DNA from 2 places in the Streptomyces sp. C11-1 genome. Region 2 is predicted to be linked to the other one. Evidence: riboswitches for the same ligand, from Rfam matches in the RefSeq annotation. Region 2 holds a riboswitch; the other holds the start of a gene.
What was found. Region 2 has a riboswitch for cobalamin ahead of RI138_RS16230 (ABC transporter substrate-binding protein). Riboswitches for the same ligand answer to the same signal wherever they lie in the genome.
Positions count from the first base shown of each region.

Region 1 (15,495 bases), 1.5 Mb from region 2:
TCGACGCGATGACCTCCAACCGCTCCTACCGGCGCGCCCGGCCCGTGCCCGCCGCGCTCGCCGAGCTGAAGCGGTGCGCGGGCAGCCAGTTCGACCCGCGCATGGTGCGGGCGCTGGGCCGCGCCCTGGACCGGCACGGCTGGAGCGCCGCCGACACCGCCGTCACGGCGGACGAACCGGGGGGTGCGGAGGACGGGACCCGCCGGGAGGCGGCCCAGGTGCCCGGCGCGCGGTCGGCGGGGCACGGCGCACCGGGCTCCGCCCCACGCCCGTCCCCGTCCCCCGGAGGCCGTCGGTGAGCGGCGGGTACGCGGGCGCCCCGCCCGCCCCCGTCGTCCTCGCGGTGCGCGGGACCGCCTTCGCCCTCGCCCTCGCCGCGTTCACGCACACCCTGGTGCAGGGGCTCGTCGGGCCGGGACACGCGTTGGCCTTCGGGCTGCTCGTGGTCCTCGGGGAGGCCGCCCGCCGGGGTGCGCACCCCGGAGAGCGGGAGCCCGCGCCGCTCGGGGCCGCCGGGGCGCTCGCGTACGCCCTGCTCGGGGACAGCGCCGGGCGGCCGACCGGGCACGGGGCGCTCCAGGTGGTCGCCGTGGTGGTCGCCGCGCAGGCGCTCGCCGCCGTGCCCAGGGCGGCGAGCGGCCACCGCGTGGACGCGGACCGGGCCGCCCGCCGGACGCTGACCGTGGGCTTCGCCGCCGTCTGCTTCCAGCCGCTGTACAACTCCGGGCAGGCGGTCCGCTGGTTCGGCGACGGGCTGGCCTTCGCCCTGTTCCTGCTCCTCCTGCTGGCGCTGACCGCGCTGTGCGACGCCCTGCTGGCGGCCCTCCTGGCCCGCTCGGCGGACCGGCCCGCGGGTCCCGGCGCCACGCCTCCGTACGCACCGCTCCTCGGTGACGAGCTGCGCGCGCTCGCCGGGATCGGGCCGGCGGTCGGGGCGACCGGCGTCGTGCTGGCGCTGGGCGTCGCGGTCGCCGGGCTCTGGGCGCTGCCTGTGCTGTGCGGGCCGCTGCTGCTCACGCAGGTCTCCTTCCGCCGGTACGCGGCCGCGCGCACGACCTCCCGCCAGACCGTCTCCTCGCTCGCCCGCGCCACCGAGATCGCCGGGTACACCCCGCCAGGCCACGCCCGCCGGGTCGCCGCGCTCGCCACCGCCGTAGGCCGGGAGCTGGGGCTGACCGGACCGCAGCTGACCGTCCTGGAGCACGCCGCCCTGATGCACGACATCGGCCAGCTCTCCCTTCTCGACCCGGTCGCGGGCGGGGCCACCGCCCGGCTGCCCGCCGCCGAGCAGCGCCGCATCGCCCTGCTCGGCGGGGCGGTCGTCCGGCGCACCGGTGTGGACCCGGCGGTGGCCGCGGTGGTCGAGCAGCAGGCCGATCCGTACCGGGAACAACTGCCCGCCGCCAGGATCGTCAGGACGGTAAACGCATACGACGACCTGTGCGGGGAAAGCGTGAGCGGGCCGCTCGGCGCACTGGAGCTCCTCAGGCTCGGCACCGGGCACGACCACCAGCCGCAGGTGGTGGAGGCGCTGGGACGAGTCCTGGCGCGGGGCGGTCTGACCCCGGCCGGGGCTGGGTAACCCATGGGTAATGAGCGGGCGTCGGGCCGGGCATGGTTGGATGCGAAAGCAGAGCGGATAACGAGGGTGTCCAGTCGGGACAGGCGGGAATCGTGAGGATCTTCGGGAAGGTACGGCATCGTCCGTCCGCCTCTTGGCGGCAGGCCACGGACCGCGCGTTCACGCTGATCGGCGACGGCCGGTACGAGGACGCGGGGGCGCTGCTGACGCGCGCGGCGGATCTGGAGCCCTGGCTCTCGGAGTCCTGGTTCAATCTGGCACTGCTGCACAAGTTCCGGCACGACTGGGAGCAGGCGCGCGCGGCGGGCCTGCGGGCGGTCGCGCTGCTGGACCGCGAGTCCGGCGCCCCGGACTGGTGGAACGTGGGCATCGCGGCCACCGCGCTCCAGGACTGGCCACTGGCGCGCCGGGCCTGGCAGGCGTACGGCCTCAAGGTCCCCGGCAGCGGCCAGCACAGCGCGGCGACCACCGAGCCGACCGGCATGGAGCTGGGCAGCGCGGCGGTGCGGCTCTCGCCGGAGGGCGAGGCCGAGGTGGTCTGGGGCCGCCGCCTCGACCCGGCCCGGATCGAGGTGCTGTCCATTCCGCTGCCGTCCTCAGGGCGGCGCTGGGGCGAGGTCGTCCTGCACGACGGGGTCCCCAACGGCGAGCGGGTCACCGCGGCCGGGCCCGCCTATCCGGTGTTCGACGAGATCGAGCTGTGGGCGCCCTCGCCGGTGCCGACCTGGGTGGTGCTGCTGGAGGCGGCCACCGAGGACGACCGCGACGCCTTGGAGAAGCTGGCCTCGGACGCCGGGTTCGCCGCCGAGGACTGGTCCTCCTCCGTACGGCTGCTGTGCCGGGACTGCTCGGAGAGCCGGATGGAGAGCGACGAGGGGGACGGGGAGCACCTGGACCCGCACGACCACAGCGAGCCCGGCCACCCGGGCCCGCTGGGCCACCGCACCGCGGGCGCCGGTGACCTGTGGGTCCCGGAGCGCGAGTGCGGTCTCGCGGCCCCCGCCGGGCTGGTGCGCGGACTGCTGGACGGCTGGGTCGCCGACAGCCCCGACAGCCGTGAGTGGCGGGATCTCGAAGAAGTCTGCTGACCGCTGCCCGTAGGCTGTACGCGCACCGATCGCGGTGCTGCTCCTCCCGTGGTTCCCGGTTTCCGGCGGGTTCGGCGGGGTTCACCGAGTTCAGGTTTTGCAGGAAGGCGTACGGCGGACATGTCGCAGCAGGAGACGGACGGGACGATCGGCGTGGACGACGAGGGGTTCATCGTCGACACCGAGGACTGTGAGGCGCGCGAGGCGGCGTACCGCGAGCGCGGCACCTCCCGTCCGATCACGGTCGTGGGCAACCCGGTGCTGCACAAGGAGTGCAAGGACGTCACGGAGTTCGGTGACGAGCTGGCGCAGCTGATCGACGACATGTTCGCCAGCCAGAAGACGGCCGAGGGCGTGGGCCTCGCGGCCAACCAGATCGGTGTGGACCTCAAGGTCTTCGTCTACGACTGCCCGGACGACGACGGGAAGCGGCACACCGGTGTCGTCTGCAACCCGGTCCTGGAGGAGCTCGCCCCCGAGCGGCGGGTGCTGGACGACTCCAACGAGGGCTGCCTCTCGGTCCCGACCGCGTACGCGTCCCTCGCCCGCCCCGACTATGCGGTGGTGCGTGGACAGGACGCGAAGGGCAACCCGATCCGGGTCAGAGGCACCGGCTACTTCGCGCGCTGCCTCCAGCACGAGACGGACCACCTCTACGGCTACCTGTACATCGACCGGCTCTCCAAGCGGGACCGCAAGGACGCGCTGCGGCAGATGGAAGAGGGCACGCCGCGCTACGAGACCGTCCCCAACGGCTGAGGCCGCGCCGCAGGGGCCCGACGCCGTTCCCGGGCGCCGGGCCCCTTGGCTTTCCGGATACCACCGGGCGGATAACTGCCGTTTGCTCAGGGGTAGTTGACGCGCGTCGACTCCTGGGCCAGGCTCACCTGGACACCGCCCGTGACGTTCAGAGGGAGACCCCCTGTGCTGAGACGTACCGCACGCGTTCTGCTCGGACTTGTCATGACCATCACATTCGCGTTGGGTGGGGCGGTGCTGACCGCCGGCCCCGCGCAGGCCGACGGCTGCTACACCTGGACCCGTACGCTCTCGTCCGGAGCCACCGGCAACGACGTCACCCAGCTCCAGATCCGGGTGGCGGGCTGGCCCGGCTACAACTCAGTGCTCGCCATCGACGGCGTCTACGGTCCGGCCACCACCGCCGCCGTCAAGCGGTTCCAGGCGGCCTACGGCCTGGCCGCCGACGGGATCGCGGGCCCGGCCACCCAGGCCAAGATCTACGCGCTCCAGGACAACGACTGCACCCCGATCCACTTCACCTACCCCGAGCTGAACAAGTGCAACAGCACCTGGGCCGGCGGGAAGGTCTCGGCGGGCACGGCCAGGGCCAACGCGCTGAGCAGCATGTGGAAGCTGGAGGCGCTGCGCCACGCGCTGGGCGACCAGCCCATCCGCGTCACCAGCGGCTTCCGTTCCGTCTCCTGCAACGCGGCCGTCGGCGGAGCCTCCAACAGCCGCCACCTGTACGGCGACGCGGTCGACCTCGGCGCCTCGCCGCACTCCCTGTGCACGCTGGCCAGGCAGGCCCGCTACCACGGCTTCAGGGGAATCCTCGGCCCGGGCTACGCCGGCCACGGTGACCACGTGCACGTCAACCAGGGGCCCAACCGCTTCTGGTCGGCGTCCCAGTGCGGCATCTGACCCACACTCCTCCCGGTGCCCGGCCCGGCGGCGCTCAGGCGACGTCGGGCACGGCCGCGGCCGACGGGCCCCGGAAGGCGCGGCGGTAGGCGTTCGGCGTGGTCCCCAGCGACCGTACGAACTGGTGTCGCAGGGTCGCCGCCGTGCCGAAGCCCGTCTGTCCCGCGATCGTGTCGATCGTCAGGTCGGAGGTCTCCAGCAGGTGCTGGGCCAGCAGCACCCGCTGCCGCAGCAGCCAGCGGTACGGGGTGGTCCCGGTCTCCTGCTGGAACCGCCGGGCGAAGGTGCGCGGCGACATGTGCGCCTGCGCCGCCAGCTGCTCCACGGTCAGCTCCTGGTCGAGATGGTGCTCCATCCACGCCAGGGTGGCGCCGACGGTGTCGCACGCGTTCCGGGGCAGCGGGCGGTTGATGTACTGCGCCTGGCCGCCGTCCCGGTGCGGGGGCACCACCATCCGCCGGGCGATGGTGTTGGCCGCCTCCTGCCCGTACGCCTGGCGGACCAGATGCAGGCAGGCGTCGATCCCGGCGGCGGTCCCGGCCGAGGTGACCACCGGGCCCTCGTCCACGTACAGCACGTCCGGCTCCACGATCGCCTTCGGGAAGCGCCGGGCCAGCTCCGCCGCGTGCCGCCAGTGAGTGGTGCAGCGGCGGCCGTCCAGCAGCCCGGCCGCGCCGAGGACGTACGCCCCCGAGCAGACGCTCAGCACCCGGGAGCCGCGCTCCACGGCCCGGCGCAGCGCGGCAAGCACCTCCTCGGGATACTCCCGCTCCATGAAGTGGCTGCCCGCCGGCACGGCGATGAGGTCGGCCTCCTCCAGCCGGTCCAGGCCGTGGGGCGTGCTGATGGTGAAGCCCGCGTGGGTGCGCAGGACGGGGCCCTCGGCGGAGACCACCGCGAAATCGTGCACCGGCAGGCCCTCGTCGCTGCGGTCGAGGCCGAACACCTCGCACAGCACGCCGAGTTCGAAGGGGTGGACCTCGTCCAGGAGCAGGGCGGCGACATTGGTCAGCATGGACTCAGTGTGGCAGTAATTGGATGTTCCATGGCAGTGCTGCCACTGATGATTTCTGCCCGGGTGGACCAGAGTAGAGGCATGAACACATTCCTGAACTACCTGGTCGTAGCGTCACTTTTCGCCCTTGTCGCGGCTCCGGCCGTCGTCGGCCTCGCCCGCGAGCGCCGGATCGACCGCGAACTGCGGGAGGCGGAACGGATGGCGCGGACGGCCGGGCCCCCGGAAACGGAAGGCGCCGCGCAACCGGTCACGGCTGCGCGGCGCCCCTACCTCAGAAGCTGGGCCAGGATCTGACGGATCCCGGGCGGCTAGAAGTCGTCGTCGAACCCGACCGAGCCCTCGACGGCCACCTGGTAGGCGGACGGGCGGCGCTCGAAGAAGTTCGTCAGCTCCTGGACGCCCTGGAGCTCCATGAAGGAGAACGGGTTCTCCGAGCCGTACACCGTCGGGAAGCCGAGGCGGGTGAGCCGCTGGTCGGCGACGCACTGGAGGTACTCGCGCATCGACTCGGTGTTCATGCCCGGCAGGCCCTCGCCGCACAGGTCGCGGCCGAACTGGAGCTCCGCGTCGACGGCCTCCTTCAGCATGTCGGTGACCTGCTGCTGGAGCTCGTCGTCGAAGAGGTCCGGCTCCTCCTTGCGGACGGTGTCCACGACCTCGAACGCGAAGTTCATGTGCATCGTCTCGTCACGGAACACCCAGTTGGTGCCGGTGGCGAGACCGTGCAGCAGACCCCGCGAGCGGAACCAGTACACGTACGCGAACGCGCCGTAGAAGAACAGCCCCTCGATGCAGGCCGCGAAGCAGATCAGGTTCAGCAGGAAGCGGCGGCGGTCCGCCTTCGTCTCCAGCCGGTCGATCTTCTCGACCGAGTCCATCCACTTGAAGCAGAACTGCGCCTTCTCACGGATCGAGGGGATCTCCTCGACCGCGTCGAACGCGGCGGCCCGGTCGTCCGGGTCGGGCAGATAGGTGTCCAGCAGCGTCAGATAGAACTGGACGTGCACGGCCTCCTCGAAGAGCTGCCGCGACAGGTACAGCCGCGCCTCGGGGGAGTTGATGTGCTTGTACAGCGTCAGCACGAGGTTGTTCGAGACGATCGAGTCACCGGTCGCGAAGAACGCCACCAGCCGGCCGATCATGTGCTGCTCGCCCGGCGACAGCTTGGCGAGGTCGGAGACGTCCGAGTGGAGGTCGACCTCCTCCACGGTCCAGGTGTTCTTGATCGCGTCCCGGTAGCGCTCGTAGAAGTCCGGGTAGCGCATGGGACGCAGGGTCAGCTCGAATCCCGGGTCGAGCAGGTTCTTGTTGTCGTCGGTGCTCATTACTGGCAGGCCTCGCAGGACTCAGGGTTTTCCAGGGAGCAGGCGATCGCGTCCGCGTCGGGAGCCGACGCCTGCTGTACGGGAATGGGGGCGGCGGCCGACGCCTGACCGGACGCGGCACGGGCGATCCGGGTCGCCGGGCGCGAACGCAGGTAGTACGTCGTCTTCAGCCCCTGCTTCCAGGCGTACGCGTACATCGAGGAGAGCTTGCCGATGGTCGGCGTCTCCAGGAACAGGTTGAGCGACTGGCTCTGGTCGAGGAACGGCGTACGGGCCGCCGCCATGTCGATCAGGCCGCGCTGCGGGATCTCCCACGCGGTGCGGTACAGGGCCCGCACGTCCTCGGGAATCCAGGCGAAGCCCTGCACCGAGCCGCTCGCCTCGCGCAGCGCCTCACGGGTGCGGGCGTCCCACACGCCGAGCTTCTTCAGCTCGTCCACCAGGTAGGCGTTGACCTGGAGGAACTCACCGCTGAGCGTCTCGCGCTTGAACAGGTTGGAGACCTGCGGCTCGATGCACTCGTACACACCGGCGATCGAGGCGATCGTGGCGGTCGGCGCGATGGCGAGCAGCAGCGAGTTGCGCATACCGGTCTTCGCGACCCGGGCGCGCAGGGCGTCCCAGCGCTCCGGCCAGTTCAGCTCGGTGTCGTAGTGGTCGGGGTGCAGCACACCGCGCGCGGCACGCGTCTCGGACCAGGCGGGCAGCGGGCCCGACCGCTCGGCCAGGTCGCAGGACGCCTCGTACGCCGCCAGCATGATCCGCTCGGAGATCTTCGTGGAGAGCGCGCGGGCCTCGGGCGAGTCGAAGGGCAGACGCAGCTGGAAGAAGACGTCCTGGAGGCCCATGGCGCCCAGACCGACCGGCCGCCAGCGGGAGTTGGAGCGCCCGGCCTGCTCGGTCGGGTAGAAGTTGATGTCGACGACCCGGTCCAGGAAGGTCACGGCGGTGCGCACGGTGGCATCCAGCCGGTCCCAGTCGATCGAGCCGTTCGCCACGAAGGCGCCGAGGTTGACCGAGCCCAGGTTGCAGACGGCCGTCTCGCCGTCGTTGGTGACCTCAAGGATCTCGGTGCACAGGTTCGAGGAGTGGACGACCCGGCCCGGCTCGGCGGTCTGGTTCGCGGTCCGGTTGGAGGCGTCCTTGAACGTCATCCAGCCCTGGCCGGTCTGCGCGAGGGTACGCATCATCCGGCCGTACAGCTCACGCGCGGGCATCGTCTTGCGGGCCAGCCCCCTGGCCTCGGCCGCGCGGTAGGCCGCGTCGAACTCGTCGCCCCACAGGTCGACCAGCTCGGGCACGTCGGCGGGGGAGAAGAGCGACCACTCGGTGTCGGCGTCGACGCGGCGCATGAACTCGTCCGGGATCCAGTGCGCCAGGTTCAGGTTGTGCGTACGCCGCTGGTCCTCGCCCGTGTTGTCGCGGAGTTCGAGGAACTCCTCGATGTCCGCGTGCCAGGTCTCCAGGTAGACCGCCGCAGCGCCCTTGCGCCGACCGCCCTGGTTCACCGCCGCCACCGAGGCGTCCAGCGTCTTGAGGAACGGCACGATGCCGTTGGAGTGCCCGTTGGTGCCCCGGATCAGCGAACCCCGGGCGCGGATGCGGGAGTAGGACAGACCGATGCCGCCCGCGTGCTTGGAGAGCCGCGCCACCTGGTGGTAGCGGTCGTAGATCGAGTCCAGCTCGTCCTTGGGGGAGTCCAGCAGATAGCAGGAGGACATCTGCGGGTGCCGGGTACCGGAGTTGAAGAGCGTGGGGGAGGAGGGGAGGTAGTCCAGCCTGCTCATCAGCCCGTAGAGCGCGGCGACCTCGTCCAGCGCCCGCACCGACTCGTCCTCGGCCAGGCCCGCGGCCACGCGCAGCATGAAGTGCTGCGGGGTCTCGATGACCTGGCGGGTGTGCGGGTGGCGCAGCAGGTAGCGGCTGTGCAGCGTACGGAGACCGAAGTAGCCGAAACGGTCGTCCGCGCCCTCGGACAGCGTCCGCTCGACCAGCTCGTCCAGCGCCTTCGCGTGCAGCTCGACGAAGGCGGTCGTGCGGTCCGCGATCAGGCCCTCGCGGTGGCCGACGGCGACCGAGGCGGAGAAGGACGTGGCGCCCTGGCTCGCGGCCTCGTCGGCGATCGTGCGGGTCAGCAGCCGGGCGGCGAGCTTGGAGTACGCGGGGTCCTCGGAGATCAGCCCCGCGGCGGCCTCGGTGGCCAGCGAGCGCAGCTCGGCCTCGTCGGAGCGGGCGTTGCGCCCGCGCAACGCGGCAGCGGCGACCCGTCCGGGGTCGGTGTCGGGCAGATCGACGGTGAGGTCGGTCAGGGTCCGCAGCAGGGCGGTCCCGGGTCCGTCGTTCGAGGCGTCTCCGGACGTGGTGGACACTGCGGATTCGGTGGCTGAAACCGGATCGGCGGGCGCGATGGTCACTGGGCTTTCCCTCGCTCGGCTGGGGGCCGGCAGCAGGCGGGGAAGCCGGGCAGCGCGAAGCCCGGGTCAGGGCAGCACTGCTGACGGCGTCCACCGGCCTATCCGCGAGGCCCGGACGTCTGGCATCCGGTTCGGTCGATCCGGACGCACTGTCGACAGGTCTTCGGACTTCAGGTGTGCAAAAGCACACTGATCACACCGTTGCGGGACAGTTCCGGATTCGCACCGGATTCCCCTGCGACGACAGCGAGGTCGAGCATACATGTGGGGGCCGCCTGATGAGGTAGCCCCCACATGTTGTGTCGGCCGACATAACTTTTCCGAGGCGGTGTGGATTCTTCGCCCGACTTTTCTCCGGTTCGGCCCGGAGCGGACGGGCCTGTACGAGGGCGCGAAAAGGGGCCGCCGCGCCCCTGGGCGGGGTGCGGCGGCCCCGCGGGACCGGTGGCGCTCAGCAGCAGCGGAAGCCCTCGCGGGGGTCCGCCTCGCGGGCGTCGGTGCGGCTGTGCTCGAAGACGCGGCGGGTCATGACCGGTGTGTCCGGATCGTGCGCCCGCGCGTGCGCCACGTAACGGTCGTAGGCCGACTCGCCGGTCAGCTCGCGCACGTACCAGCGGATGCGGCCGGCGATCCGGCGGACGTCCCGCACACTCATGTCCGGGCCTTCGGCAGGTCCGTACCGCCGTCCTCCACGCGGATGCCGCCCTCGGGGCCGACGCCCGCCGCGACCAGCTCGGCCTTCTCCTCCTTGGTCGCGAGGATCGACGCCGGGGCGACCAGCCTGGACTGGACGAACGGCGCCTCGTGGAGCTTGACGCTCTCCGGGTCGCGGATGGCGTTGAAGCAGACCCGTCCGGCGTCCACGAGGACCACGATGATGAGGACCGCGAAGAGCGCGCACAGCACCCCGTCGACCGTGGAGTTGGTGACGACGGTCCGCATCTCCTCCATGTTCTTCGCGGGGGCCAGCACCTCACCGGCGTCGATGCCCGCCTGGTACTTGTCGCGCTGGGCGAAGAACCCGATCTTCACGTCCTCGGAGAAGATCTTCTGCCAGCTCGCGGTGAGCGTGACCGCCACGTCCCAGGCCAGGGGCACCGCGGTCACCCAGGCCCACTTCAGTCGGCCGGACTTCACCAGCAGCGTGGTGCAGACGGCCAGCGCGACCGCGGCCAGCAGCTGATTGGCGATGCCGAACAGCGGGAAGAGCTGGTTGATGCCGCCCAGCGGGTCGTGCACACCGACCCAGAGGAAGTAGCCCCATCCGCCTACGACGACGGCGCTGGCGAACCACACGCCCGGCTTCCAGCTGACCTCGCGGAACGGCTTGTAGACGTTGCCCAGCATGTCCTGGAGCATGAAGCGCCCCACGCGGGTGCCCGCGTCGACGGTGGTGAGGATGAACAACGCTTCGAACATGATGGCGAAGTGGTACCAGAACGCCTTCATGGCGGTACCGCCGATCACCGCGGAGAAGATCTCCGCCATGCCGAGCGCGAACGTCGGTGCGCCACCGGTCCGGGACAGCAGACTCTGTTCCTCGACGTCCTTGGCCGCCTGGGCCAGCGCCTCGGGGGAGATGGAGAAGCCGAAGCCGGCCACGGCCTCGGAGGCGGCCTGGACGCTGTCACCGATCACACCGGCCGGTGCGTTGATGGCGAAGTACAGACCGGGGTCGATGATGCAGGCGGCGATCATCGCCATGATCGCCACGAACGACTCGGTCAGCATCGCGCCGTAGCCGATCATCCGGATCTGGGTCTCCTTCTGGACCATCTTCGGGGTGGTGCCCGAGGAGACCAGGGAGTGGAAGCCGGAGAGCGCGCCGCAGGCGATGGTGATGAAGACGAACGGGAACATCGAGCCCGCGAAGACGGGCCCCGAGCCGCTGCTCGCGAACTCGGTGACCGCGGGCATCTTCAGGGTGGGCAGCGCTATCACCACACCGAGGGCCAGCAGGGCGATCGTGCCGACCTTCATGAAGGTGGAGAGGTAGTCGCGCGGCGCCAGCAGCAGCCACACGGGCAGCACGGAGGCGAGGAACCCGTACACGATCATCCAGACGACCAGCGTGCCCGGTTCCAGCGTGAAGAAGTCCGCCCAGGACGACTCGGCCACCCAGCCGCCCGCGACGATCGCGAGCAGCAGCAGCGCGACGCCGATGAGCGAGACCTCGCTGACCTTGCCGGGGCGCAGGATCCGCAGATAGACGCCCATGAAGAGCGCGATCGGGATCGTCATGCCGATGGAGAAGACGCCCCAGGGCGAGTGGGCGAGCGCGTTCACGATGACCAGCGCGAGAACCGCGAGCAGGATGATCATGATGATGAACACCGCGACCAGGGCGGCGATCCCGCCGACCGGGCCGATCTCGTCGCGCGCCATCTGGCCGAGCGAACGGCCGTTGCGGCGGGTGGAGAAGAAGAGCGTCACCATGTCCTGGACGGCACCGGCGAAGATGACGCCGACGACGAGCCAGATCGTGCCGGGCAAGTAGCCCATCTGCGCCGCGAGTACGGGACCGACCAGCGGCCCGGCGCCCGCGATGGCGGCGAAGTGGTGGCCGAAGAGGACCCGGCGGTCGGTGGGATGGAAGTCGACACCGTTGTCGAGCCGTTCGGCGGGGGTCGCGCGGTTCTTGTCGGCCCGCAGTACCCGGTTGGCGATGAACCGGGAGTAGAAGCGGTAGGCGATGGCGTACGAGCCCAGGGCCGCCGCCAGCATCCAGGCGGCGGAGACCTCCTCGCCCCGCGAGAGTGCGAGGACGGCCCATCCGATGCCGCCGACCAGGGCGACCGAGACCCAGATGGCGACGGACTTCGGGGACAAGGTCCGCTGCCTCTGTTCCGGCGGGGCTGGTGTGGGCGTTTGCGGCATGACGATCCGTCCCCTCGCGCGATCACTGGCTCAACGTGCGCGAAATCTAGATCCTGTGACCGCCGTGCGTAACCCCCCGTCCGCATATCGGTACGGCAACGGGGCGACCATCGCAGGTCAGAGCCACCCCTCCTTGACGGCCCGCACCCCCGCTTCGAACCGGCTGCGCGCGCCGAGCCGGTCCCGCAGCTCCGAGCTCATCCGGCGTACGGTCCGCAGGGAGATCCCGAGCCGCCGGGCGGCGAGGTCGTCGGTGCAGCCGATGCCGAGCAGCATGAGCAACTCCCGCTCCCGCGGGGAGAGGTCGTGCTCGTCGCGACGCGGTGCCTCGCCGAAGGGGGTGCCCGTGTCCCAGAGCTGGTCGAAGAGGACCACGAGTGCGTGCACGAGGCCGGGGCTGCGGACTTCGAGGGCGCCGGCGCGCCCCTCCTCCGGGTCGACCGGGACGAGCGCGGCCTCACGGTCGACGATCACCATGAGCATGGGGACCACGGGCACGGTCCGCGCCTCGCCGCCGAGGTCGCAGTACCAGCGGACGTAGTCGACGGTCGGGGGGTCGTTGCGAAAGCTGTCCTGGTAGATCGAGCGTATCCGCACCCCGCGTTCCAGGCAGAGTTGGTCGAGCGGCTGGCTCGCGTCCATCGTGTCGGGCAGCTGCGCCCCGCCCGGGAGCAGGGAGAGGCATTCGGTGCGGGCGTTCGCGGCGAGGTCCTCCAGGCGCCGGCGGACGGTCTCCAGGCCCACCACCCGGTGCACCACGTCGTGGCGGGCGGAGCGGTCGGGGCGCGCGGCGAGGATGTCGGCCACCGCCCGCTCGGCGCGTTCGACCTGGCGGCGACGGCGGCTCAGTTCGCCCTCGGCGCGCGAGAGGAGGAAGGAGAACCCGACTTCGGGATCGAACGGCAGGATCTCCCCGGAATCGTCCTCCATGGAGATGAGTCGCGCCTCTGTGAGCCGGCCCAGTTCCTCGCGGACCCGTTGCTCGGTCCAGCCGAGTCGGCGGGCCATGTCCGCCACCCCGTAATCGGGCCGTTCGAGCATGAGCCGATAGACGATCTCGGCGGACTGTGCTATTCCCAGCGCCTCCAGCAAGGCGATCTCCCCCTGGTGAACCCCATCGTGCCGTTGACTGTCCGTGCCGACGTGCGGCCGGCCGTGTTGGCAGGCCGCCGCCGATTGTAGGTCTAGACCAATTGAACCTCCTGTGGGGCAGCTTGAAATCCCCTGCGTCGGACAGGGGTTGACCGGTCAAACGCCTGCGCCGCACGCGCGAATGATCCAAGATGGTCTAGTCCAAGTGCCTCCGAGAAGGACTGTATCCATGGCGATCCCGCAGCGCACCCTCATACTCGGCGCCCTGCCGTTCGGTACGACCGTCGACGAGGCCACCTCGTTCGCCGTGCTCGACCGCTTCACCGAACTGGGCGGCACCGTGATCGACACCGCCAACAACTACGCGTACTGGGCCGAAGGGGGCACCGGGGACGAGAGCGAGGAGACCGTCGGCCGCTGGCTCGCCGCGCGCGGCGGCCGCGACGGCCTGGTCCTCTCCACCAAGTGCGGCGGCAGGCCCGCCGCCCCCGGCTCCCCGGACGTCGAGGGGCTCTCCGAGAAGGCGGTCAGGAGCGCCCTGGAGGGCAGCCTGCGCCGGCTCGGCGTCGACCGGGTCGACGTCTTCTGGGCCCACCTGGAGGACCGCACGGTCCCGCTCGGCGAGACCGTCGCGGCCCTGGCCGACCTCGTCGACGAGGGGAAGGCCGCCGAACTCGGCGTCAGCAACCACGCCGTCTGGCGCGTCGAGCGCGCCCGCGCCCTCGCCGGAGAGCGCCCGCGCTACACCCACCTCCAGTACCGACACTCCTACCTCCAGCCCCGCTTCGACAAGGCCCTCCCCTCGTCGGGACACGTCCATGTCACCCGGGAGATCCTCGACTTCGCGCGAAACGGGGGCGACCTCACGCTGTGGGCGTACAGCGCGCTGCTCTCCGGCGGCTACACCCGCCCCGAGGTGGGGATACCCGCCGCGTACGACCACCCCGGCACCGCCCCGAGGCTCGCGGCGCTGCGCGAGGTCGCCGGAGAGCTCGGCGCGAGCGTCAATCAGGTGGTGCTGGCCTGGCTCCTCGACGGCGAACCGTCCGTACTGCCCGTCGTCGGGGCGAGCCGGGTCGAGCAGGTGGAGGAGGCCATGGGGGCGCTCGACCTCACCCTCGACCCGGAGCAGCGGCGCCGACTGGACGAGGCGGGCGCCTGAGGGAGCCACGGGCGCGGGCACGGACGGCGGGCCGGGCCCGTGGCCGGGGGAGGGTCACGGAGGGTGCGGGTCCGCCCTCCGTGACCCTCCCCGCCCGCCCCCGGTTCAGTCGGCCGGGGAGACCAGCATCTCCTGGCCCCTGTGGTCGGAGAGGCCGGACGCGGAGACCAGCGCGTAGCGGTGCACGCGCAGCCGTTCGTCGGTGAACGTCCAGTCCAGCCGCCACAGCGGCAGCCCCTCGCTGCCCCATGTGCCGGGAAGGAAGGACGAGCCGGCGGGCAGCGCGTCGCGGAACTCCCCCCGTAGCCCGTCCAGATCACCCATGGCCGGGGTCGTGTTGAAGTCGCCCGAGATGAGCAGCGGATGGGGGTTCGCACGCGCGTCGCGGAGCAGCGCCGCGTAGTGCTCCTTCCGGACGGCGTCGGTGTCGCGGACCACCCGGTAGAAGCCGGGACTCAGCCAGCTTCGCTCGATGTCCAGCTGTACCGGGATGTGCACGTTGTAGAACGACAGCACCGTGCCGGCGACGTCCACGTCGGTGCGCAGCACCTTGTGCCACTCGAACCGTTCCCGCCAGGACGACGACGGGCCCGGCGGGCGGCCCGGCCCCACTTCGGGCGCGGCGACGACCGGGTACCGCGAGAGGGTGACCAGCTCCCCGCGCGCCACGAGGTGGTAGCCGGGGAACTCGGCGCGCAGCCGGTCGAGCCGGTCGATCTCCGTATGTCTGCCGTCCTCCCGGGTCAGGTGCTCCTGGAGCAGGTAGACGTCGGCGTCCTTGGACCGCAGATGGCGGTGGAACGCTGCCGGATCGTCGGTCGTGTCCCAGTAGAGCGTGTTCCACGAGAAGACCTTGAGCGCGCCCGCCGGGGCGGGGCCCGGGCCCCCGCCGGGTACCAGCGCCCCCCAGTGGAGCCCCGCCCTCCCCACCCCCGCCGCGAGCAGCACCGCGAGGACGGGGAGCAGCCACCGGCGGGCGCGCCGGGTGGCCACGGCGCCGGACAGGGCGATCAGCAGGGCGGGCACCGCGACGAAGGCCGGCGGGGGAGCGAGGTCCGGCAGCAGCCACAGCCACCACCGGCCGCTCAGCGCCTGTCCGAGGCCGAGGAAGAGCGTCCACGCGGCGGTGGCGCCGATGAGGAGACCGGTGGCACGCCGTCTACCGCGAGTGGCTGGAACCGGACGCGGAACGGGGGGCGGCGAGACGTTCGCAGAGGCGCTCCCGACGGTCTCGTCACGGGCGCCGGGGAGGGTTCGAGGACTCACGCCCCGGAA
Region 1 covers NZ_CP134500.1:5,177,609-5,193,103, forward strand. Annotated here, with positions in the region: gene RI138_RS23090 (HD-GYP domain-containing protein) at 1-299, shown strand, start outside; gene RI138_RS23095 (HD-GYP domain-containing protein) at 296-1,582, shown strand; gene RI138_RS23100 (tetratricopeptide repeat protein) at 1,675-2,670, shown strand; gene def (peptide deformylase) at 2,791-3,429, shown strand; gene RI138_RS23110 (D-Ala-D-Ala carboxypeptidase family metallohydrolase) at 3,595-4,332, shown strand; gene RI138_RS23115 (GlxA family transcriptional regulator) at 4,367-5,347, opposite strand; gene RI138_RS23120 (hypothetical protein) at 5,429-5,644, shown strand; gene RI138_RS23125 (ribonucleotide-diphosphate reductase subunit beta) at 5,659-6,675, opposite strand; gene RI138_RS23130 (ribonucleoside-diphosphate reductase subunit alpha) at 6,675-9,089, opposite strand; cobalamin riboswitch at 9,227-9,349, opposite strand; gene RI138_RS23135 (YbdD/YjiX family protein) at 9,541-9,744, opposite strand; gene RI138_RS23140 (carbon starvation CstA family protein) at 9,741-11,966, opposite strand; gene RI138_RS23145 (helix-turn-helix transcriptional regulator) at 12,084-13,058, opposite strand; gene RI138_RS23150 (aldo/keto reductase) at 13,288-14,220, shown strand; gene RI138_RS23155 (endonuclease/exonuclease/phosphatase family protein) at 14,326-15,486, opposite strand.
Region 1: another riboswitch for cobalamin. It lies ahead of RI138_RS23130 (ribonucleoside-diphosphate reductase subunit alpha); the one in region 2 lies ahead of RI138_RS16230 (ABC transporter substrate-binding protein).

Region 2 (15,495 bases):
CGCTCAGCGTCGGGTAGTCGCGGTCGGCCAGATGGGTGAGCCCGACTCGCTCCAGGGCTCCATGGGCGAGTTCGTGGTCCCGGCGGCCAGGGGTGGCCAGCGGACGCAGGTGGCGTGCGCGGCCCATCAGCACCATGTCCAGGACGGTGTAGGCGAAGGTGGTGTGGTGGCTCTGCGGGACGAAGCCGACCGCGCCGTCGGCCCGTATCCGTCCTTCGGTGGGTGTGGTGAGGCCGGCGACACAGCGCAGGAGGGTGGTCTTGCCGCGGCCGTTCGGTCCGAGGACGGTGAGGATCTCGCCGGGGGCGAGCCGGTGGGAGACGTCGCGGAAGAGCCACCGTCCGGATTCGTTTCCGGATTCGTTTCCGGGTTCCTTTCCGGGGTCGTGGGAGAAGCCGAGGCCGTCGAACTCAAGCATCGGACCACATCCGTCGGCGGCTGCGGTGCAGCAGGAGGAGGAAGACCGGCGCCCCGATCAGCGCGGTGAGGACGCCCAGCGGGATCTCGGCCACGCCCAGGTTGCGGGTCACGGTGTCGATGACGGTGAGGTACGCCGCACCCAGGCCGAGGCTCACCGGGATGAGTACCCGGTGGTCGGGGCCGACCCACAGCCGGGCCAGATGCGGCACCACCAGCCCCACCCAGCCGATGACGCCGCTCACCGCGACCGCTCCGGCGACGACCGCGGCCACCGCGGTGAGCAGCATCCAGCGCAGCTGCCCCGGGCGCAGTCCGAGGATCTTGGCGTCCTCGTCCCCGAGGGAGAGAACGTTGATCCGCCAGCGCAGTGCGTAGATCAGCGCCCCACCGAGCAGGACCGGCACCGCGGCCACGGCGACCTTGCCGTAGGTGGCCGTGGCCAGACTGCCCAGCAGCCAGAACACGATGGACTGGAGCTCGCCGTAGGGGTCGGCGAGATACGTGAGCAGGGAGACCAGCGCCGAGAAGAACGCTCCGACGACGATGCCGGCGAGCACGATCGTCAGCGGTGGCGCGGGTCCGCGAACCCGGCTGGTGGCGAACACCGCCACCAGCGCGAGCAGCCCGAAGCCGAACGAGCCGAGAACCAGCGCGGCCGACCCCAGGCCGAGCACGATCGCGAGCGCCCCGCCGAAGGACGCTCCGGAGGAGACACCGAGGATCTGCGGGCTGACGATCGGGTTGCCGAAGACTGCCTGGAGCGCCGCACCGCAGACCGCGAGCCCCGCGCCGACCAGCATGGCCAGCAGTACCCGCGGCAGCCGCACGTGGAGCACGGCGGCCTCCTCGGTGTCCGACCAGGTCCGTTCGACCGGGAGTATCCGCCCGAGCAGGATCCGTACGACGTCGTCGAAGCCGACCGTGTAGCGGCCGACGCCGAGGGCGATGACGCCGATGAGCAGCACGGCGACCGGCAGCCCGATCAGCGCTGAACGCTGCCGTCGGCGCCCGATGGCCGGCACGGCAGCGGGGCCGGTGCCGCGCCCCTCTGTCCGCTCAGCGGCCGAAGTCGTCATAGTCCCGGGAGCCGGAGTTGGCCGACAGCTTGAGGATGGTGTCCAGCTGGCTGTCGGTGGGCTCGGCGCCGTAGAGGAAGGCGTACTCACGGACGACCTCGGCCCGCAGTCCCGCGCCCCCGGTGCCGTGGACCAGACCGGCGAGCCACTGCCACATCAGCGGTGACTCCTGGCTGGGCGGATCCCACCGGTATCCGCCCAGCGGCACCTTGTAGATACGACGCCCCCGCACAGCCCGCAGGCTTGCCAGCGCGGGGTCGTCGTACATGTCCTGTGGTGTGGCCGGGCCGAAGTTGCCGAGCAGGATGATGTCGGGGTCCCACCTCAGCAGCTGTTCGACATCGATGGTGGCCTGTTCGGCCTTGATCTCGGCGGCGGGATTGCGGCCACCGACGAGCTCGGTGACGAAGTGGTTGTACGAGTCGCCCCCTCCGACCTGCAGACCGTCGGCGGCTCCGCGCAGATAGAGCACGGACGGCGGGGGGCCCGCTCGGCCGGGAATCTCCGTGCGCAGCTTCTTCAGCCGCCGGCGCATGCCGTCGGCGATACGGTCGGCCCGGTCCTGCTTGCCGAGCAGCCGGCCGTACATGGCGATGGCGCCCTCCAGGTCCGCCTGGGTGCCATAGGTGAGCTGAGCGACCTTCAGACCCGCTTTGCGCAGCGGGTCGACGATGCCCGGGCCCCGGTCTCCCCACTGGATCACCACATCAGGTCGCCGTGCGAGGACGCTCTCCACATTGGGTGCGAACTCGGCACCGGCCACATCGGTGGGCACCTTGAGCAGCTCCGGATGCGCCTCGCCCAGGAAGCTGCCCTTGATCGCGGTGAGTGACGCGGCGTTCATACCGGCCAGCACATCCGGCCCCCCGTTCACCGCGACCACCATGGACGCGGCGGGCAGCGGGATCGTCACCACCCGGCGTGCCGGTCCCGGCAGTTCGAGATTCTTACCGGTCAGATCGGTGACGGTCAGCCCCTTGCCGGACTTCTCCTGCCCGGTACGTCCGCAGGCGGTCCCCAGGAGGGGCAGGGCGGCCGCGGCGAGCGCGCCTCCCAGCAACCGGCGACGCGAAACGTCCAGGCTCGGCCGGGGGCCAGGGGGTGTCCTCCGGGAAAACACGGCAGGCATCCGGGTTCCTCTCGCGTCCGGGGTACAGGCCGCCAGGGGACCGGCACCCGGGACGGCGGCGCACGTCGGCTTCGGCCCACCGGGCCGCACCCGCCGCATGCCGAGCACCCGAACGAACCTGCCGCACATACCGTTGCGGCAGGCCGCTTGCACGCCTCCTGGGGTCCACGCCCCGTGGATGGTGTCCGCGACAGGTCAGTGTCCTGACTCCCGGATCGTCGCTCACCCCGACCTTCCAGCCTTCCGGCCGTGGTCGTGCGTGGGGTCCGCTCCCCGGTCACAGTGGCGGGACCGTGCCGGATTCCCACCGGCTTCCTGGTTCCCGTCGCGAGCGTAGATGACCCACAGTAGCCAACCCGTCCGCACGGCGAAAGAGGGCCAGGTCGGCGCACTGGCGCAGGGGCGGACAGTCATGCCGGGCCCGGGACCTGAGGGTCCGTTGCGGGACCATGGCTCTGTCCAAGGCCAGGACCAGGAAGGAGACTGTCGATCCCGCCCTCCGGCTCCATGCCGACCACATCGTCCGCGCCGACCCCGAGCCGCCTCAGGTGGTGGGCCAGGCGTTTGGCCTGAGCCGCTCCTGCGGGCGGCAAGGGTGGAATCTCCGCCGCAGGCGAAGAAGTCGTCGTTGCGCGCGGACTCGGAGAGGCCGAGAACACAGACGAACATACCCGAGAGTCGTGCCTCTATTTGTTTTCCTGAGATGATGCGCGCAGGCTCGTCTGCTCCGACTGCAAAAGAGAGAGTCCATCGGTGCTGCGGACTTTGCCTGTCCGGAGCGGTACGGCTCGATTCCGTACTTCGCAGCGGATGAAACGAGCGGAGTCGGTGGCTCACCTACCTGCATGACGGCAACGCGAGCACCCGGCATATCGGGCAATAGTGGTGCAAACTGGATCGCTATTCCTTCAGGTTCGGCGGTCTCCACCGAAAATCACGCGTTCCCCCCTGGGTGCCTCCGATATATTTACTGACCATGGACCCATTGAGTGAGAAAGTCATCCGGAATTCCTTTGTGAACTGCACCAAGGGGGAGGCGTCCCGGCTGCGCCTGCCGCTCGGTTTCGGCGAACTTACCTGGGAAGACCTGGACTTCCTCGGCTGGGTCGACCCTGGCGCGCTGCTGCGGTCGCACATCGTCATGCCGGGACACGGCGGGCCGCGCGCCATCACCCTGCGTGTTTCCAGCGCCGCCCGGAAGGGCGTGATGAAGTCCAGCATGTGTCAGATATGCCTGACCCCGCATTCGTCGTCCGGTGTCAACCTCTTTGTCGCGCCGCTGGCCGGCCCATCCGGACGGCAGGGCAATACCGTGGGCATCTATATGTGCGCGGACCTGGCCTGTTCCTTGTACATGCGCGGGAAGCGGCAGCCCAAACTGCGTTTCAGTCAGTACGAGGAATCGCTCACCCTGGACGAGCGCATCGCGCGAGCGATGGACAACCTCAACAAATTCGCGGACAAGGTGGCGGGGATCGCCTGAGAGACAGGCCGGACCGAATACGTCGGACGCCCCTGCCTCGTGTTGTTTCCGGGGGCGGGGCGGGCCGCGCCGAAGTCCTGCGTCCACCCGTCGGGCACCCGCGAGTACGTCGAACGGGTCTCGCACATGCGCGCGGAGGTCCGCACCCTCGCCGACCAGTTCATCCGACCGGACGATCGCCAAGCGCATGGGCATGTCCGTGCGCGCCCGCCGCCGCAACGTCGCTGAGATCATGGAGCGTCCCGGTGCCGAGAGCCGCTTCCAGGCGGGCTGCCCGCTGCGCACCGGACGGACATCTTCACCATCCCCGAATCCCCGCAGGGCGGAGCACCAGGCACACTTCATCCGTAAACAGTCGAGCCACCAAAGGACTCAGGCATGATCACGCTGAAGAAGGAAGACGGCCCGGCGGATCTGGGCGGGGTGACCCACCTGTCCATCGGGGTGTCCTGGGACCCGACCGTCGGGAGCAGCGGCGGGCTGATGGGGAAGATCCGGCAGAAGGCCGGGACGGACCTCGACCTGATCGCCATCGCGATGCAGGGCGAGGACCCCGTACGGCTGGCCGGTCTGGACTCCCTGGACCCGCTGGGCAACGGCTCGCTCGTGCACAGCGGTGACAACCAGACCGGGCACGGGGACGGCGACGACGAGACGGTGACCGTCGAGTTCGCACGGGTGCCGTCGAACATCACGGCCATCGTGTTCGTCGCCGCCGCGTACAAGAAGCGCAGCGCCTTCAAGAACGCGCGCAACATCAGCTTCAAGGTGTACGACGCGACGGGCGGCAGCACGCAGCAGGTCGCCGACATCTGGCCGAGCCTGCTCACCCAGGACAACGGCTGCGCGGTGGCCAAGGCGATCCGGGACGGCGCGGGCTGGAAGCTCCAGGTGATCAACGAGACCGGGAAGATCAAGCAGGGGGACGAGCAGGCCCTGATGCGCTTCGCCGTGAGCAAGTAGAGAGGGCGCGAGCAACCAGGACGACGCACGAACGCGGCTGCGGAACCACCGGGGTGGTTCCGCAGCCGCGTTCGTGCTCTCCCCGGGCCTTCGCCGTCAGGGCCGGTCGTCCGGGCCGGGGTTGTCCCCGTTGCCCGCCTCGGCCTCGGCCTGCTTGGCGCGGACCTCCGGGTCGAGGTCCGACCGGTCGCTGCCGTCGACCGAGCTGAGCGGCGAACGCTCGTCGCCGACCTCGGTGGGGGCGGGCGGCTCGACCAGCCAGTCCGGGTTGGCCTGCTTGTCCCACCAGCGCCAGGCGGCGTAGGCGCCGCCCGCGAGGACCCCCAGCACCAGGAAGCCCTTCGCGGCCCGGCCCGCCTTGGCCCGCCGCTGGTGCTTCCTGGCCAGCTTCTGGATCTCCTTGGCCGTCACCTGCGTCCGCAGCGCCGCCAGGGCCGCCGCGCTGCGGGCGGAGGCCTGCTCGGCCATGGGCTGGGCCACGGCGCGGGCGTGCTCGACGCGCGGCGCCGTGTAATCGGCGGCGCTCCGTGCGGCCTTCCTGGTCGAGGCCGCCGCACGCTGCGCGGCCTCGTCGACCCGGGGCGGCACATGGCTCCGGGCCTGTTCGATGCGCGGTGCGAGATGCGAGTCGTACTGGACACGGGCCTGTTCGGCCGCCTTGGTCACCTTGGGTGCGAGTCGCACGCGGGTCTCGTGCGCGTAATGGGTCGCCTGCTCCTTGGCCGTGCCGGCGTAGGGCGCCACCACTTCCGCGGCGTGCCGCGCGCTGCACTTCGCCGAGTCGGTTGCGGCGCGCACGCTGTCGATGCGGGTCACGGGATCCTCCTCCTTGGTGGCGGGTAGGTACTCCGCCTGTCCGCCCAGTTCGAAATCATGCCTGCCGCGGCCATGACCGGCATGCGGGACGGGCATCCGGGTCATGATCGCCGTTTGGGGTCATAACGGTGTATCCGAAGTGTGCCGACGACAATGCCACGGTTCGCTCCTGAACGCGCCGTTTCGCCCGGCATCCGGCCGTACGTTTCCCGGTCCGTGGGAGGATCGGCGGACGTCGGCGGAGGATGCGGACGTCAGCGAAGGATGAGGGAAGGCGGATCGTGGCCGAGCAGCTTTACGCCACTCTGAAGACCAATCAGGGCGATATCGAGATCCGGCTCCTGCCGAACCACGCCCCCAAGACCGTCAGGAACTTCGTCGAGCTGGCCACCGGGCAGCGTGAGTGGGTCAACCCCGAGACCGGCGAGACCACCACGGACCGGCTGTACGACGGTACGGTCTTCCACCGCGTCATCAGCGGTTTCATGATCCAGGGTGGAGACCCCCTGGGGAACGGCACGGGCGGTCCGGGCTACCAGTTCGCCGACGAGTTCCACCCCGAGCTGGGCTTCACCCAGCCGTATCTGCTGGCCATGGCCAACGCGGGGCCGGGGACGAACGGCTCGCAGTTCTTCCTGACGGTGTCACCCACCGCCTGGCTGACAGGCAAGCACACCATCTTCGGCGAGGTGGCCGACGATGCGGGCCGCCGGGTCGTCGACGCCATCGCGGCCACCCCGACCAACCCGCGCACCGACCGTCCCCTGAAGGACGTGGTGATCGAGTCGGTGGTCGTCGAGACCCGCTGACGCCCGCCGACCGCTCCGCGGCACGCCGCTGACACCGGCCGGGAACCAACCGCCCCGCCCGTCCGTACATGTTCATAGCGGGCCGGCGGGGCGGTCGCGTCCGCGCCGCCGGAAGCACGAGGACCCGAGAGGCAGGCCAGGAGCGATGGACCAGCAGCCGCCGCCAGACCGTGACGCCTCGGCGGGCGGCGTGCCGACGCCGACCTGCTATCGGCACCCGGGCCGCGAGACGGGGATCAGCTGTACGCGCTGTGAGCGGCCGATCTGCACCGAGTGCATGGTCAGCGCCTCGGTCGGCTTTCAGTGTCCCGACTGCGTACGCCAGGGTTCCGGCACCGGCCACCACCCGGCGGCGAGCCGTCCGCGCACCCTGGCGGGCGGGACGGTGGCCGCCGATCCGCGGCTGGTCACCAAGATCCTGCTCGGCATCAATCTGGCGGTCTTCGTCCTGGTCGCCGCAGCCGGTCCCACCCTGCTCAACGATCTGACGCTGCTCGGGCGGGCCTGGGACCCCACTCCGCCGCCGGGGTCCATCGAGGGCGTCGCCGAGGGCCAGTGGTATCGCCTGGTGACCTCGATGTTCCTGCACCAGGAGGTGTGGCACATCGGGTTCAACATGCTGGGGCTGTGGTGGCTCGGCGGACAGCTGGAGGCCGCGCTCGGCCGGTCCCGCTATCTCGCGCTCTATCTGCTGTCCGGCCTCGCGGGCAGCGCGCTGACCTATCTGATCGCCGCGCCGAACCAGGGGTCGCTCGGCGCCTCCGGCGCGGTCTACGGCCTGTTCGGCGCCACCGCGGTCCTGATGCGCCGGATGAACTACGACATGCGCCCGGTGCTGGTGCTGCTCGCGCTGAACCTGGTCTTCACCTTCACCTGGGGCGGTATCGCCTGGGAGGCGCACGTCGGCGGTCTGGTGGCGGGCGTCGCCATCGCTCTCGGCATGGTGCACGCCCCGCGCGAGCACCGCACGCTGGTGCAGGCCGGCACCTGTGCGCTGGTCCTGTTGGCCACCCTCGGGATCGTCGTCGCCAGGACAATCGCGCTCACCTGAGCGGAATGGGGCTCTTCACCCCCAGGGTGACCGAAGTTGTCCACAGTGTGCGCGAAATCTTGCGTGGAGCAAGAGGAACATCTGTGCCACTTGTCGCTGACCTGGGTTTTCTCACCTGATCCACGGAGTGCAGCCCCCCTCGATGAGGGAGGCTGCAGTCACACCGGCGTCAACTTGAGTGGAGGTTATCCACAGATCGTCTGACCTTTTCCCCCGGCTGTGGATAACTCTGTGGGTAACTCAGGGCAAGGCTTGCGCGGGTGGGTGCCGCACAGGTATCAGCGGAGCCGTGCAGGCACCAGCGGTGCCGCGCAGGAAGGAGCCGTGCCGGTACCGGCGGCGCCGTGCGGGAAGAACGGTGCAGGCACCAGCGGTGCCGCGCAGGAATCAGTAGAGCTGACCGGGGTCCGCTCTACTTCCACTGCGTCGACACGGCGAAGCCACCGGCGATGAAGCCGAAGCCGACCACGATGTTCCAGTTGCCCAGGGCGTCGATCGGCAGATCGCCTTCGGTCACGTAGAACACCACGATCCAGGCCAGTCCGATGAGGAACAGGGCCAGCATCACCGGAGCCACCCAGCTGCGGTTGGTCAGCTTTATGGCCGTTGCCTGCTTCGCCGGGGGCGGCGTGAAGTCGGCCTTCTTGCGGATACGTGACTTCGGCACGAGGGACTCTCCTGTCGATGCGCTGCGTGACCGCGCAGGGATCTGTGGCGGGCGCCGGGGGCGGGTGCCAGGGGGAATGCTGCCTCCCCCAAGCGTCCGTTAGCGTAGTGCTTCCCTGGCGCCTGATGAGATAAGGGTACGTTGAGCAATTCTGCCGACTCCCCCGAAGGCCCGGCCCGGCACACCTCCGTGTGGGCGGCCCGGGCACTCACCGCTGCGGTTTTCGCCCTGGCCGGACTCATCTTCGTCACCAGCGCCAACGCCGCCAAGGGCACCGATCTACGCAGCGACTCCTCCCTGCTCAAGCTCTCCGACCTGATCAGGGAGCGCAGTGAGAAGAACGCCGAGCTGAACGAGTCGACGGCGGCCGTGCGCTCGGACATCGAGGCCCTCGCCCAGCGTGACGACGGCTCCACCAAGGCCGAGGACGCCAAGCTGGAGGCCCTGGAGAAGGCGGCGGGTACCACCGAGATCACCGGCCACTCCGTCAGTGTGACCCTCGACGACGCGCCCCCCGACGCCACCGCCAACCCGGGCTACCCCGAGCCGCAGCCCAATGACCTGGTCATCCACCAGCAGGACCTGCAAGCCGTGGTGAACGCGCTGTGGCAGGGCGGGGCCCGGGGAATCCAGGTGATGGACCAGCGGCTCATCTCCACCAGCGCGGTGCGCTGCGTCGGCAACACCCTGATCCTCCAGGGCCGCGTCTACTCCCCGCCGTACAAGGTCACCGCGATCGGTGACCCGGGCAGGCTCAAGCGGGCGCTCAACGACTCCACCGCGATCCAGAACTACCAGCTGTATGTGAAGGCGTACGGGCTGGGCTGGAAAGTCGACGAGAACGAGGCGGTGACTCTTCCCGGCTACTCGGGCACAGTGGATCTCCACTACGCGAAGCCTGCGGAGTGAACCCGAGCTGATCCCCCGGGGAGGCCGTCCGGTGTCGTTACGACTGTCGGTGCGACTCGTCGTCAGAACCTTCAGCGAACTGTGCATCACCGTGGGCACGCTGATCGTGCTCTTCGTCGTCCACATCCTGTTCTGGACCGGGGTGAAGGCGGCCGACGCCGCCGAGGGCGAGATCGACAGCCTGCACAGCCAGTGGGCCCGGCAGCCGGTGACGCCCGCCCCGCCACCCGCCTCCACCGGCCCCTCCCCCTCCCTCTCCGCCGAGCCCTCCCCCTCGGCCGCTCCGGCCCCGTACCGCGCCGGAAAGCCCTTCGCGACGATGCACATCCCCCGCTTCGGCTCCGGTTGGGAGTGGCCGGTGCTGGAGAACACCGAGGCCAGGACCTTGCAGAAGGGGCTCGGGCACTACAGCGGAACCGCCCGCCCCGGCGACACGGGCAACTTCGCGGTGGCCGGGCACCGGCGGACGTACGGCGACCCTTTCAAGGACTTCCCGAAGCTGCGCCCCGGGGACGCGGTGATCGTCAACGACGGCACGACCTGGTTCACGTACCGCATCGCGAAGGAGCCGTACCGGACCGTGCCCACCGACACGGGGGCCGTCGACCCCGTGCCGCGCGGCTCCGGCTTCGAGGAGCCCGGCCGCTATCTGACACTCACCACCTGCGAGCCCGAGTGGGGCAGCAGCCACCGGCTGATCGCCTGGGCCCACCTGGACGCGACCCGGCCGGTGGCCGAGGGGAAGCCGCCGGACCTCACCGGCTGACCTGCGTCGGACCCGCCCGACCCGTGCCCGCCTCGCGCCCGGCCCGCGCCCGACTCGTGGTTTTCCACAGCTGACCCCCGCTCCGGCCGCGGCACTCTAGTCTGGTGCGGGTACCGAATGGAGGGGTCGAATGTACGGCTGGATCTGGCGGCATCTGCCGGGCAACGCATGGGTGCGGAGCATCATCTCGCTCGTGCTGGTTCTGGCGGTCGTCTACGCCCTGTTCCAGTACGTCTTCCCGTGGGCGGAACCGCTGCTTCCGTTCGGTGATGTGACCGTCGACGGCGAGAGCGCCGGTGGAGCAGGAGCCGACCAGTGAGCGCACGCATCCTCGTCGTGGACAACTACGACAGCTTCGTCTTCAACCTCGTCCAGTATCTCTACCAGCTCGGCGCCGAGTGCGAGGTCCTGCGCAACGACGAAGTGACCACCGCCCATGCCCAGGACGGTTTCGACGGGGTCCTGCTCTCGCCGGGCCCCGGCACGCCCGAGCAGGCCGGCGTCTGCGTCGAGATGGTCCGGCACTGTGCGGACACCGGCGTTCCGGTCTTCGGCGTCTGTCTGGGGATGCAGTCGATGGCGGTCGCGTACGGCGGTGTCGTCGACCGGGCCCCCGAACTGCTGCACGGTAAGACCTCCCCGGTGACCCACGAGGGCAAGGGCGTCTTCGCCGGGTTGCCCTCCCCCTTCACCGCGACCCGCTACCACTCGCTCGCCGCCGAACCGGCCGCGCTGCCACCGGAGCTGGAGGTCACGGCCCGCACGGCGGACGGCATCATCATGGGGCTGCGCCACCGTGACCGGGCCGTGGAGGGTGTGCAGTTCCACCCCGAGTCGGTGCTCACCGAGCACGGCCATCTGATGCTCGCCAACTGGCTGGAGCAGTGCGGCGACCAGGGGGCCGTCGCGCGGTCGGCGGGGCTCGCGCCGGTGGTGGGCAAGGCCGCCGCGTGAACCCGGGCCGCCCCCAGGACGCCGGCCAGGAGGGCGGCCCGTACGCGCAAGGGGCGTACGGGACCGACGGCGGGTTCGTGGCGGCGGTGGGCGGCCTCACGGATCCGCTGAACGATCCCCTCCCGGGGCAGCACGCCTCGCCGTGGTTCCGGGCGGACAGCATCCCGGGCGCCCAGGACGGACCGGACGAGCCTGCTCCCGGCAGGCCGGCACCCGAGGCCCAGCAGAGGGCCTACCAGGACCTCCAGCAGCCCCAGGGAGCGCCGGACGAGTGGTACGACCCCGAGGGCTACCAACGGGACTGGTACGGCTCCCAGCGGCCGCCTGCGCCCGAAGCGGGTTCCGTGCCTGGCGCGGGTTCTGCGACGGGTGCGGGCGCTGTGCCGGGAGCGGCTTTCGCGCCGGACCCGGTCCCCGTGCTCGACCCGGACCCGGTCCTCGACGCGGCCCACCCGGCCTCCGTGCTCACCCCCGGACCGGTGTCGCGCCCCGACGAGACGATGGGGCTCCGGACGGCGGCCCCCCGGCGAATAGCGTCGCCCGAGGAGCAGGGGGGGCTGGCCCTCGCCCCGGACCCGGACTCGGACCGGGATCTGGGCCCGGACCGGGACTTGGGCCCGGACCCGGCCGCCGAGCCCCGTACCGATTCCCGCACAGAGCCCCGTACCGAGGTCCTCAGCCGCATCTCGGACGGGCCCGCCCCCGCCCCCGGCGGGCGGGCCGAGCGGCGCAGGGCGGCCAAGGGGCGCGGCCGTCGGCGCCCGGGACCGGCCGCTCCACCGGCCACGGCGTCCGCCGTGCCCACCGCGCCGATGTCCCGAGTGGAGGCGCGGCGTGCGGCGCGGGCGGCGAAGGACAGCCCGGCGGTGGTCGCCAGCCGGGTGGTCGGCGAGCTGTTCATCTCCCTCGGCGTCCTGATGCTGCTCTTCGTCACCTATCAGCTCTGGTGGACCAACATCCGGGCCGAGCAGATCGCGGGCCGCGAGACGGACAAGATCCAGGACGAGTGGGCCAACGGCGACCGCAAGCCGGGGGTGTTCGCCCCCGGACAGGGTTTCGCGATCATGCACATCCCGAAGCTGGACGTCGTCGTCCCGATCGCCGAGGGCATCGACAAGGAGAAGGTCCTCGACCGGGGGATGGTCGGCCACTACGGCGAGGGCAAGCTGAAGACGGCGATGCCCGAGGACGAGCTGGGCAACTTCGCAGTGGCCGGGCACCGCAACACCCACGGTGAGCCGTTCCGCTACATCAACAAGCTCAGCCCCGGTGACCCGATCGTGGTCGAGACGCGCGACGCGTACTACACGTACGAGATGTCGAGCATCCTGCCGCAGACATCGCCGTCCAACATCTCGGTGATCGAACCGGTGCCGGTGGGTTCCGGGTTCACCAAGCCGGACCGGTACATCACGCTGACGACCTGCACACCGGAGTTCACGAGTACCTACCGGCTGATCGTCTGGGGCAAGATGGTCGACGAACGGCCGCGCAGCGAAGGGAAGCCCAACGCGCTCGTGGGCTGAACCATCATCACGACAGGGGCGGTGCGGTGGCAGCGAGGACCGAGCACGACGAGCGGACGGACGCGTCCGCGCGCCCGGCGCGCAAGCCCTCCCGGCACCCCGTCGCGACGGCCGTCAGCCTCTTCGGCGAGCTGCTGATCACCGCGGGCCTGGTGCTCGCGCTCTTCGTCGCGTACTCCCTGTGGTGGACCAACGTCCTCGCCGACCGCGAGGCCGACCGGCAGGGTGACACGGTCCGCAGCCGCTGGGCGGACGGCCCGGGTGCCCTGGACACCAAGGACGGCATCGGCTTCCTGCACGTACCCGCCATGAAGAACGGCGAGGTGCTGGTCAAGAAGGGCACCGACCCCGAGACCCTGAACAACGGCATCGCGGGCTACTACACGGACCCGGTCGAATCCGCGCTCCCCTGGGACGACGAGGGCAACTTCACGCTGGCCGCGCACCGCGACGGGCACGGCGCCAAGTTCCACAACATCCACAAGCTGAAGAACGGTGATCCGGTCGTCTTCGAGACCAAGGACACCTGGTACATCTACAAGGTCTACAAGACGCTCCCCGAGACCTCGAAGTTCAACGTCGACGTCATCCAGCCGGTCCCGGAGGAGTCGGGCGTCGAGGAGCCGGGCCGCTACATCACGCTGACGACCTGCACGCCGGTCTACACCTCGAAGTACCGGTACATCGTGTGGGGCGAGCTGGAGCGTACGGAGAAGGTCGACAAGGACCGCACGAAGCCGGTGGAGCTGCTCTAGTCTCCGCAGCCTGTGCGCAACCGCCTGTATGTACGGGGAATGCCCCGGTCACCGCAATGGTGACCGGGGCATTCCCCGTACGTATGCCGGGATGGGCGGCGGGCGTGGTCAGTCGCCCCGGCCTCCGAAGAGACCGCCCCCGCGGCCCTCGACGGTGACGAGGGTGATGGTGCTGCCCTTCTCCGCCTGGCTGTTGGGCGCCGGCTGGCTGGTGATCACCCGGGCGTCCGGCTTGTCGACCGAGCCCGGGGAGAGCTGGACCACGAAGCCGAGCCCTTCGAGCTGGCCCTTGACGTCCTGGTACGACTTGTTGCCGATGTCACCGGGGATCTGGACCTGCTCCGGCTCCGCCGGGCCCTTGGAGACCTTGAGGACGATCTGCGCGTCCTTGGCCTGCTTTCCGGGCGTCGGGGACTGCTCGATGACGGTGCCCTGCGGCTGGTCCGAGTCGACGTCGCTCCGCGAGATGTTGCTGAAGCCGATGCCCCGCAGCTGCTGTTCCGCCGCCTCGAAGGTGCGGTTCCGCATGTCCGGCAGGTCCAGCAGGGCCTGCTTGGCGATGGTGATGGTGATCTCGGACCCGTCATCGGCCTTCTCGCCGCCCTTGGGGTCCTGCTCGATCACCGTGTTCTCGGTCTTCTCGGACTCCTCGGTGACGACGTTGACCGTGAAGCCCTTCTCCTCCAGGACGTCGCGGGCGCCGTCCTCGGACTTCTCCAGGACGTTGGGGACCTCGATCTTCGGTGCGCCGGTGGACACGATGACGGTGACGGTGCCGTCCTTGTCCATCATCACGCCGCTCGTGGGGTCCTGCGAGCAGATCTCGCCCTTCTCCTGTTCCTCGCAGGGTTCCTCGGCGCCGACGGTGATCTTGACGCCGGCGTTGTCCGCGAGTCTCTCCGCTTCCTTGACCGTGGAGCCCACCAGGTTCGGCGCTTTGAGCTGGCCGTCGTCGCTGGTGGGGGAGAAGACGACCCGGCCGATCAGGATCGCGCCGATCAGTACCAGGATGCCCGCGACGACCAGCAGGATCGTCGAGGTGTTGCTCTTCTTCTGCTGGCGCCGGCGTCCGGACCGGTCGTCGTAGCCGTAACCGCCGTCGTCCGGGTTGACCGGCGGCAGCATCGAGGTCTGCCCGTTGTTCGGGTCGGCCGGGCGCAGGGCGGTGGTGGGCTGGTCGGCGTTGTAGCCGTCGTAGCCCCCGTACCCCGCAGCGCCCATCGCCGCCGTGGCCGCGACCGGCTGGCCGTCGAGGCAGGCCTCGATGTCGGCCCGCATCTCGTCGGCGGACTGGTAGCGGTAGTCCGGGTCCTTGGTCAGCGCCTTGAGGACGATCGCGTCCATCTCGGGCGTGATCTCGGGGTCGAAGTTGCTCGGCGGCTGCGGTTCCTCCCGCACGTGCTGGTAGGCCACCGCGACGGGAGAGTCCCCGACGAACGGGGGCCGCACCGCGAGGAGCTCGTACAGCAGGCAGCCGGTGGAATACAGGTCGGAGCGGGCGTCGACCTGCTCGCCCTTGGCCTGCTCCGGGGAGAGGTACTGGGCGGTGCCGATGACGGCGGCGGTCTGCGTCATCGTCATCCCGGAGTCGCCCATGGCGCGGGCGATGCCGAAGTCCATGACCTTGACCTGGCCGGTGCGCGTCAGCATGACGTTCGCGGGCTTGATGTCGCGGTGGACGATCTGGGCGCGGTGCGAGTATTCGAGGGCCTGGAGGATGCCGACCGTCATCTCCAGCGTGCGCTCGGGGAGCAGCCTGCGACCGGAGTGCAGCAGCTCTCTCAGCGTCGACCCGTCGACGTACTCCATCACGATGTACGGGATGGAGACCCCGTCGACGTAGTCCTCGCCGGTGTCGTACACGGCGACGATCGCGGGGTGGTTGAGCGAGGCGGCCGACTGGGCCTCACGGCGGAACCGGGCCTGGAAGGACGGGTCGCGGGCCAGATCGGCCCGGAGCGTCTTCACCGCTACGGTGCGGCCGAGCCGGGTGTCGTGCGCGAGGTAGACCTCGGCCATGCCACCACGGCCGAGCACCGAGCCCAGCTCGTACCGGCCGCCGAGGCGACGCGGCTCTTCCATAACTGTTCCAGCCCTCTCCGTCAGTCCCGACCGCACCCGTGTGTGGTCCGCGGCGGTGCGCTGTTCGCGCATACGCTACCGGGCACCGG
Region 2 covers NZ_CP134500.1:3,680,049-3,695,543, forward strand. Annotated here, with positions in the region: gene RI138_RS16220 (ABC transporter ATP-binding protein) at 1-418, opposite strand, end outside; gene RI138_RS16225 (FecCD family ABC transporter permease) at 411-1,496, opposite strand; gene RI138_RS16230 (ABC transporter substrate-binding protein) at 1,477-2,556, opposite strand; cobalamin riboswitch at 2,802-2,986, opposite strand; gene RI138_RS16235 (FBP domain-containing protein) at 3,602-4,108, shown strand; gene RI138_RS16240 (TerD family protein) at 4,487-5,071, shown strand; gene RI138_RS16245 (DUF5324 family protein) at 5,168-5,887, opposite strand; gene RI138_RS16250 (peptidylprolyl isomerase) at 6,169-6,696, shown strand; gene RI138_RS16255 (rhomboid family intramembrane serine protease) at 6,842-7,747, shown strand; gene crgA (cell division protein CrgA) at 8,160-8,414, opposite strand; gene RI138_RS16265 (DUF881 domain-containing protein) at 8,556-9,323, shown strand; gene RI138_RS16270 (class E sortase) at 9,367-10,089, shown strand; gene RI138_RS16275 (hypothetical protein) at 10,220-10,408, shown strand; gene RI138_RS16280 (aminodeoxychorismate/anthranilate synthase component II) at 10,405-11,043, shown strand; gene RI138_RS16285 (class E sortase) at 11,205-12,569, shown strand; gene RI138_RS16290 (class E sortase) at 12,596-13,324, shown strand; gene pknB (Stk1 family PASTA domain-containing Ser/Thr kinase) at 13,433-15,406, opposite strand.